2 regions of the Variovorax raffinosi genome follow, and region 2 is predicted to be linked to the other one. Evidence: riboswitches for the same ligand, from Rfam matches in the RefSeq annotation. Region 2 holds a riboswitch; the other holds the start of a gene.
The links. A riboswitch is a leader RNA that binds a small molecule or an ion and turns the genes downstream of it on or off. The one in region 2 is predicted to bind manganese.
Positions count from the first base shown of each region.

Region 1: linked by a shared signal. The riboswitch ahead of mntP (manganese efflux pump MntP) and the one ahead of ACSFB7_RS15720 (TMEM165/GDT1 family protein) in region 2 are both predicted to bind manganese.

Region 1 is NZ_JBPJZR010000001.1:106,590-109,986, forward strand. It holds gene ACSFB7_RS00490 (LysR substrate-binding domain-containing protein) at 1-385, shown strand, start outside; gene ACSFB7_RS00495 (hypothetical protein) at 390-593, opposite strand; gene mntP (manganese efflux pump MntP) at 677-1,246, opposite strand; yybP-ykoY riboswitch at 1,262-1,440, opposite strand; gene ACSFB7_RS00505 (agmatine deiminase family protein) at 1,460-2,527, opposite strand; gene ACSFB7_RS00510 (LysR family transcriptional regulator) at 2,626-3,397, shown strand, end outside.
Region 2 is NZ_JBPJZR010000004.1:336,143-339,539, reverse strand. It holds gene lptC (LPS export ABC transporter periplasmic protein LptC) at 1-32, shown strand, start outside; gene ACSFB7_RS15730 (SDR family oxidoreductase) at 61-846, shown strand; gene ACSFB7_RS15725 (RNA recognition motif domain-containing protein) at 928-1,497, opposite strand; yybP-ykoY riboswitch at 1,758-1,937, shown strand; gene ACSFB7_RS15720 (TMEM165/GDT1 family protein) at 1,955-2,518, shown strand; gene metX (homoserine O-succinyltransferase MetX) at 2,649-3,397, shown strand, end outside.

The DNA of each region.
Region 1 (3,397 bases), on a different contig from region 2:
TCTGCCGAAGCACCAGCTGATTCACTGCGACTGGCAGCCGCAGGCACTGGCGCCGGCGGTGTGGCCGCGCTGGTTTCGCGAGGCCGGCATCGCACCGCCAAGGGGACGGGCGCTGAAGGCTTCGGGCCTTTCGTTTTCAGACGAAACGCACGCGATGCTCGCCGCTCTCGGCGGCCATGGCGTGGCGCTGTTGAGCCTCACGCTGGCGGCGGAAGAGGTGCGCAACGGCGCACTGGTGCAGCCGTTCGGGCCTGCGCTCGACACCGGCAGCTACTTTCTGGCGACCGCGAGCGGGCGCGAGAACGAGCCGGCGATTCGTGCGGTGTGGGAGTGGATCGCGATGCAGGCCGCGGCGGACGCGGCGGACGCGCCCCGCGGCCGCTGACGCGTCAGCGTGTCGTCTTGCTCAGGAGCGTCGGCACGAGGTAACCGTCGCGGTACACGCTTTCGATGGCTCCATCGACGCGGTCGGTGGAGTGTGCCGCCACGAACCGCTCATCCGCCTGGCGATAGACCACGATGGTGCAGGACGAGCGCTTGCTGAGAATGCGGGCAACGCCTGTGGCCTGGCGAAGGGTTGGGTACGTCTCCATGGGGTCCTTGTCTGTCTTGTGCCCCGGATGCTAGTACTTAGGGGTTCAAAAATGGGCGCTGGGCGCCCATTTTTTTCAGCGCCTCAGGCCAGGCCGTTCAGGTGCTCGTACAGGATCAGGAAGCCGATGCCGATCAGCACCACGCCGCCCAGGATTTCCGCGCGCTTGCCGACCACCGCGCCCAGCACGCGCCCGACCATCACGCCGATGGTCACCATCGCCATGGTGGCAAGGCCGATGGCCAGCGCGGTCCAGGCGATGTTGACGTTGATGAAGGCCAGCCCGACACCCACCGCCATCGCGTCGATGCTGGTGGCGAAGCCGGTGATCGCGAGCGTCCAGAAGGAATTGCGGTCGGGCTTGTCTTCCACCGCATCGGGCGCGCCGAAGCCCGCCCAGATCATGCGCAGCCCCAGCACGCTGAGCAGCGTGACCGCGATCCAGTGGTCCCACTGGGCGACGTAGCTGGCAGCGGCCAGGCCGGCGGCCCAGCCGATGACGGGTGTCAGCGCCTCGATGACGCCGAAGATGAGGCCGGTGCGCAAGGCCTCGCGCCAGGAGGGTTTGCGAAGTGCTGCGCCTTTGCCGACGGCAGCGGCGAAAGCATCCGTCGACATGGCGAATGCAAGAAGGATCGTGGAGGCAATGTTCATGGTGGGAAGTAGCAAGAAAGGCCGGGTCAAGACGCCGCAGCGCACGAACCCGCCGGCCAATGCCGTGTCCATGCGCCGCTGGTCTCGCCAACCTGTCGGTTGCTCACGCCACGGTTTGCAAGGTGCAAACCGAGTATGTTGACGTGAGCGCTTCCGGAATCCGGAATCCGGAAGCCGGCTACTCCCCAAGGGAGCCGCGATTGTAGGGCCTGTTCACATTCCGCAAACAGCCAGGCGATTGCCCAGCATCGGCTGCTGCTGCGTCGAGCAATGCGTCGCGCCGCCGCCCAGCGAGATGGCATCGATGGGCAGCAGTTCGATCCGGCGATCCGGGAAGGCACGGGCAAAAACCTGGCGCGCCTGCGCGTCCTGCGGCACCCCGAACGCGGTGGAAATCACCGCGCCGTTGACGAGGATGTAGTTCGAGTAGATGTCGCAAAAACGCGCGCTGCCGTAGTTGTGGGCGTCGCGCGGCACCGGAAGATCGAGGATCTCGAAGGGCCGGCCATGCGCATCGGTGGCCAGCTCCAGCGCGCGGCGGTTCTCCTGCATGGCCCGGTGGTACTCGCCCTGATCGGGGTCGGCCGCATTGAAGAGAATCCTGGCCGGCGCGGTGAAGGACGCGATGCCATCCACATGCCCATCGGTCTCGACCTCGGCCGGATTGCCCGGCAGCCAGACGATCTTCTGCACGCCCAGCATGCGCCGCAGTTCGGCCTCGATGTCCGGCTTGCGCATGCGGGGGTTGCGGTTGCCGTGCAGCAGGCAGCTTTCGGTGGTCAGCAGCGTGCCTTGCCCGTCCACGTAGAAGGCGCCGCCTTCGAGCACCATGTCCGACTTGACCAGCGGCACCTGCGCCAGCGTTGCGATGTCCTGTGCAGCGCGCCGGCAGCCGTCATGGGGGTGGTACTTCTCACCCCATGCGTTGAAGCGGAAACCCACCGCCGTCTGCGCGATGCGGTTCTCGTCGACGAGGAAGATCGGGCCGCAGTCGCGCAGCCAGTTGTCTTCGGCCGCGATGGGCACGACGGTCACGTTCGCACCGCAGATCGCCTGGGCCCTGGCCGCCAGCGTGGTGTGCGCCGCCACGATGCAGCGCTGGTAGCGGGCGATCGTGCGCGCCAGCAGGCCGAAGGCCTGGCAGACCGCTTCGTAGTGCGCGCCCCAGAGTTCTTCGCGGTGCTCCAGCACCGGCCAGCCCAGCCAGGTGGCGGCCATCGGCTCCCATTCGGCGGGCATGCGCAGCCCGGCACGGCGGGCGTCGAAATCGTTGGAAATCAAGGTGTCCTTCTATGGAAATTTCAGAGCTGCTCACTCTGACTTGAATTCCTTTGATAAAAAAGCGATATTTTTGGGACCCATCAATCAACTGGATTCATATGTCCAACGCCAGACTGCCTTCTTTCAAATTCCTGATCGGCTTCGAGGCGGCCGCACGCTTGGGCAACTATTCCCGCGCGGCGGAGGAGCTTTGCGTCTCGCAATCCGCCGTCAGCCACCAGATCTCGCAGCTGGAGCAGCAGGTCGGCCAGCCGCTGTTCCGGCGCAAGGGGCGCGGCGTGGAGCTGACCGTGGCGGGGAGCCTGCTGCTGGACAGCGTGAGCAAGTCGCTCAACCAGATTCGCAACGGGCTCAGCCGCATCGAAACCTACATGGACGATCGCCTCGTCACGCTGGTGTGTCCCGCGCCCGTTGCCAGCGGCTGGCTGCAGCCTCGCGTGGACCGGTTGCTGCAGGCGCACCCCGATCTGTGCCCGATCATTTCCGTCGACGAAAGCGCCCGCTTCATCGACGAACTGGACGTGGACATCGCGATCACCCGCGAGCCGCTCAGGCAGGAGGGCGTGTTCGAAGTGCCGCTGCTGACCGATGAGCTGGTGGCCGTCGGCCCTCCCGGGCAAAACGAGACCTCCGGCATCGGGCTGCTGTGCCTCGAAGAAGACCTCACGAGCGACCGCATCGGCCCCTTCATCCGCGAGCACTTCGGCAGCCTGCGCAAAGCCGCGATCTACGACGATCCGCGCCTCTTGCTCGACGCGGCGCTGCGCGGCCGGGGCATCGCGCTGGTGTCGCGGCTGCTGGCCGACGATGCCTTGCGCACCGGCCGGCTCCAGCATCTGTCGGCCTACCCGGGCCTGCCGCTGGGCACCC
Region 2 (3,397 bases):
TGCTTGCAGCGCCAACGGCCAAGAAGCGTTGAAAAAGAAGAACACGAAAGCCACTCACGCATGACCACGTCTTCTCCGCTTGTTTTCATCACCGGCGCATCGAGCGGCATCGGCCAGGCCCTGGCCGCGAGCTTCAGCGACGCGGGCTATCGCCTGGCGCTGGTCGCGCGGCGCACGGCGGAAATCGAGGCATGGGCGAACGCCCGTGGGTTGAGTGCCGATCGCTATCAGATCTATAGCGCCGACGTGGCGCAGACGGACAGCATCGTGGCCGCGGGCGCTGCCTGCATCGCGCAGCAGGGACTGCCCGACGTGGTGATTGCCAATGCCGGCATCAGCGTTGGCATCGACACCGCGCAGCGTGCGGACCTCGACGTGCTGGCGCAGACCTTCGCCACCAACAACGTCGGGCTGGCGGCCACTTTCCATCCGTTCGTGGAGGCCATGAGAAAGCGTGGCAGCGGACGGCTGGTCGGCATCGCCAGCGTGGCCGCCATTCGCGGACTGCCGGGGCATGGCGCGTATTGCGCCAGCAAGGCCGGCGTGGTCGCGTACTGCGAGAGCCTGCGCGGGGAGCTGCGCAACAGCGGCGTCAAGGTCGTCACGCTCTGCCCTGGCTATATCGACACGCCGCTCACGCAAGGCAACCGCTATGGCATGCCCTTCCTGATGAAGGCCGAGGACTTCGCCGCGCAGGCGCTGCGCGCCATCGAGTCCGGCACGAGCTACCGCGTGATTCCCTGGCAGATGGGCGTGGTCGCCAAGATCATGCGCATGCTGCCCAATGCCGTGCTCGACCGGGCGGTGCAGGGCCGCGAGCGCAAGAAGCGCAGCGGCGAAGCCTGAAGAAGACAAAGCGCCAGGCGCAGATCCATTGAAAAAGGCTCCCGAGGGAGCCTTTTGTCTGTGTGCGTTGAAGCGCGGGGATCAGTAGCCGCTGTTGCCGCCACCACCGTAGCCGCCGCCACCACCACCGCTGCGGCCACCGCCGCCGCCGCCACGGGGACCAGCGCCGTAGGGGCTGCGGAAACCGCCATCGCCACCACCGCCGCCACCACCACTGCGGCCACCGCCACCGCCACCGTAGCCGCCGCCACCGGAGCGACCACCACCGCCGCCGCTGCGATCGCCACCACCACCGTAGCCACCACCGCCGCCGCCGTAGCCTCCGCCACCACCGCCGCCATAACCACCACCGCCGCCACCACCACCGTAGCCGCCGCCACCACCGCTGCGCGGAGGACGTGCTTCCATCGGACGTGCTTCATTGACGACGACGCTGCGGCCGCCCAAAGGCTGACCGTTCATGCCGGTGATGGCTGCCTGCGCTTCCGCGTCGCTGCCCATCTCGACGAAGCCGAAGCCCTTCGAGCGGCCCGTGTCGCGTTCCATCATGACCTTGGCGCTGGTCACTGCGCCGAACTGGCCGAAGGCCTGCTCGAGATCACCGTCGCGCACCGAGTAAGGCAGGTTGCCGACGTACAGTTTGTTGCCCATCAAGGGACTCCTATAAACACATCAAGAAAAGCGATGGAGTCCCGAAAGCATCACTCAAACGAGAGCCGTCGAGTCGCGCGAAACTGACCGATCACCGAACTGCTTCCCCACCAAAATGAAGAGGGAGGCTCGTGCATTATGGGTGAAATATGCGAAATGCAAGCAGAAAATTGCTTCTTGCGGTAGCACTTGTCAAAACTTTAAAAGCTAGCGCACGCTTACGGAATTGAGAAGAGGTCCTTGGCGCTACAGGTAGAATCCGCCCCGTCATTGGGGAGTAGCCGCCTTCCGATTTGCGAGAAGGGCCCGCGTCAACAGACTTGTCCTGCCCCACACAGGACATGGCGCGTGCAGTGAGAACACCTGGCGAGACCTTTGACCGTGCAACTTCGGGAAATATGGCCGAAGGTGTTGCACGGTCAATTGCGTCCTTCGGCCCAAGGAACCCACGTTCATCATGGAAGCTTTTCTCGTAGCAACCGGCGTAGTTGCGCTCGCCGAAATGGGCGACAAGACCCAACTCCTGGCTCTCTTGCTCGCGGCCCGTTTCAGGAAACCCTGGCCGATCGTGCTGGGCATCTTCGCCGCCACCATCGTCAACCATGCCCTTGCGGGGGCCGTCGGCAACTACATCACGCACTGGCTGGGGCCCGAGGTTCTGCGCTGGATCCTGGGCGGCTCGTTCATCGCAATGGCGGCCTGGATGCTGATTCCCGACAAGCTCGACGATGACGACGCCCCCGGCGTCTCGCACTTCGGCGTCTTCGGCACCACGGTCGTCGCGTTCTTCCTGGCCGAGATGGGCGACAAGACGCAGATCGCCACCGTCATGCTCGCGGCCCGCTTCACCCAGGACTACTTCTGGGTCGTCGCCGGCACCACGCTGGGCATGATGCTGGCCAATGCACCGGTGGTGTGGCTGGGCGACAAGATCGTCAAGCGCGTTCCCATCAAGCTCGTGCATGGCATCTCCGCCGCGATCTTCCTGGTGCTGGGCATCATCATGATCATCGGCTGGTAGTCGTTATCCGACGGGGCGATATACTGCCCCTTGCGCCGATTTGCTTCAGCTTGCGGGCGCTTTATAAATTCAGCTAAAGACAGGCGCGGCAGACCCGGCTCGTTTTTGGCGAGGCCGGGTTTTTTCATTCATGCCGTTACCTTTGGTCGTCACTTCGCAGTCGATGCAGTTCGCGGGCCCGCTGGCCTTGCGCAGCGGCACGTCGATCAGCGACTACACACTCGCCTACGAGACCTATGGCACCTTGAACGCCGATCGCAGCAATGCGGTGCTGGTGTGCCATGCGCTCAATGCCTCGCACCACGTCGCGGGGGTCTACGAGGGCCAGGCCCGCTCCGAGGGCTGGTGGGACAACATGGTCGGGCCCGGCAAGCCGGTCGACACCGACCGCTTCTTCGTGATCGGCGTCAACAATCTCGGCTCGTGCTTCGGCTCGACCGGCCCGATGCACGTCAACCCGGCCACGGGGCAGGTCTACGGCGCCGACTTCCCGGTGGTGACGGTCGAAGACTGGGTCGACGCCCAGGCCGCGCTGCTGGACGCACTCGGCATCCGCACGCTCGCTGCCGTCATGGGCGGCAGCCTCGGCGGCATGCAGGCGCTGTCCTGGACACTGCAATACCCCGACCGCGTGCGGCACGCCGTGGTGGTGGCCAGCGCACCCAACCTCACGGCCGAGAACATCGCCTTCAACGAAGTCGCGCGCCGCGCCATCGTGACCGACCCCGACTTCCACGGCGGCCACTTCTACCAACACGGCGTGATCCCCAAGCGCGGCCTGCGCATCGCCCGCATGATCGGCCACATCACGTACCTGAGCGACGACGTGATGAACGAGAAGTTCGGCCGCATCCTGCGCAGCGCGGTCGAGGGCGAGAC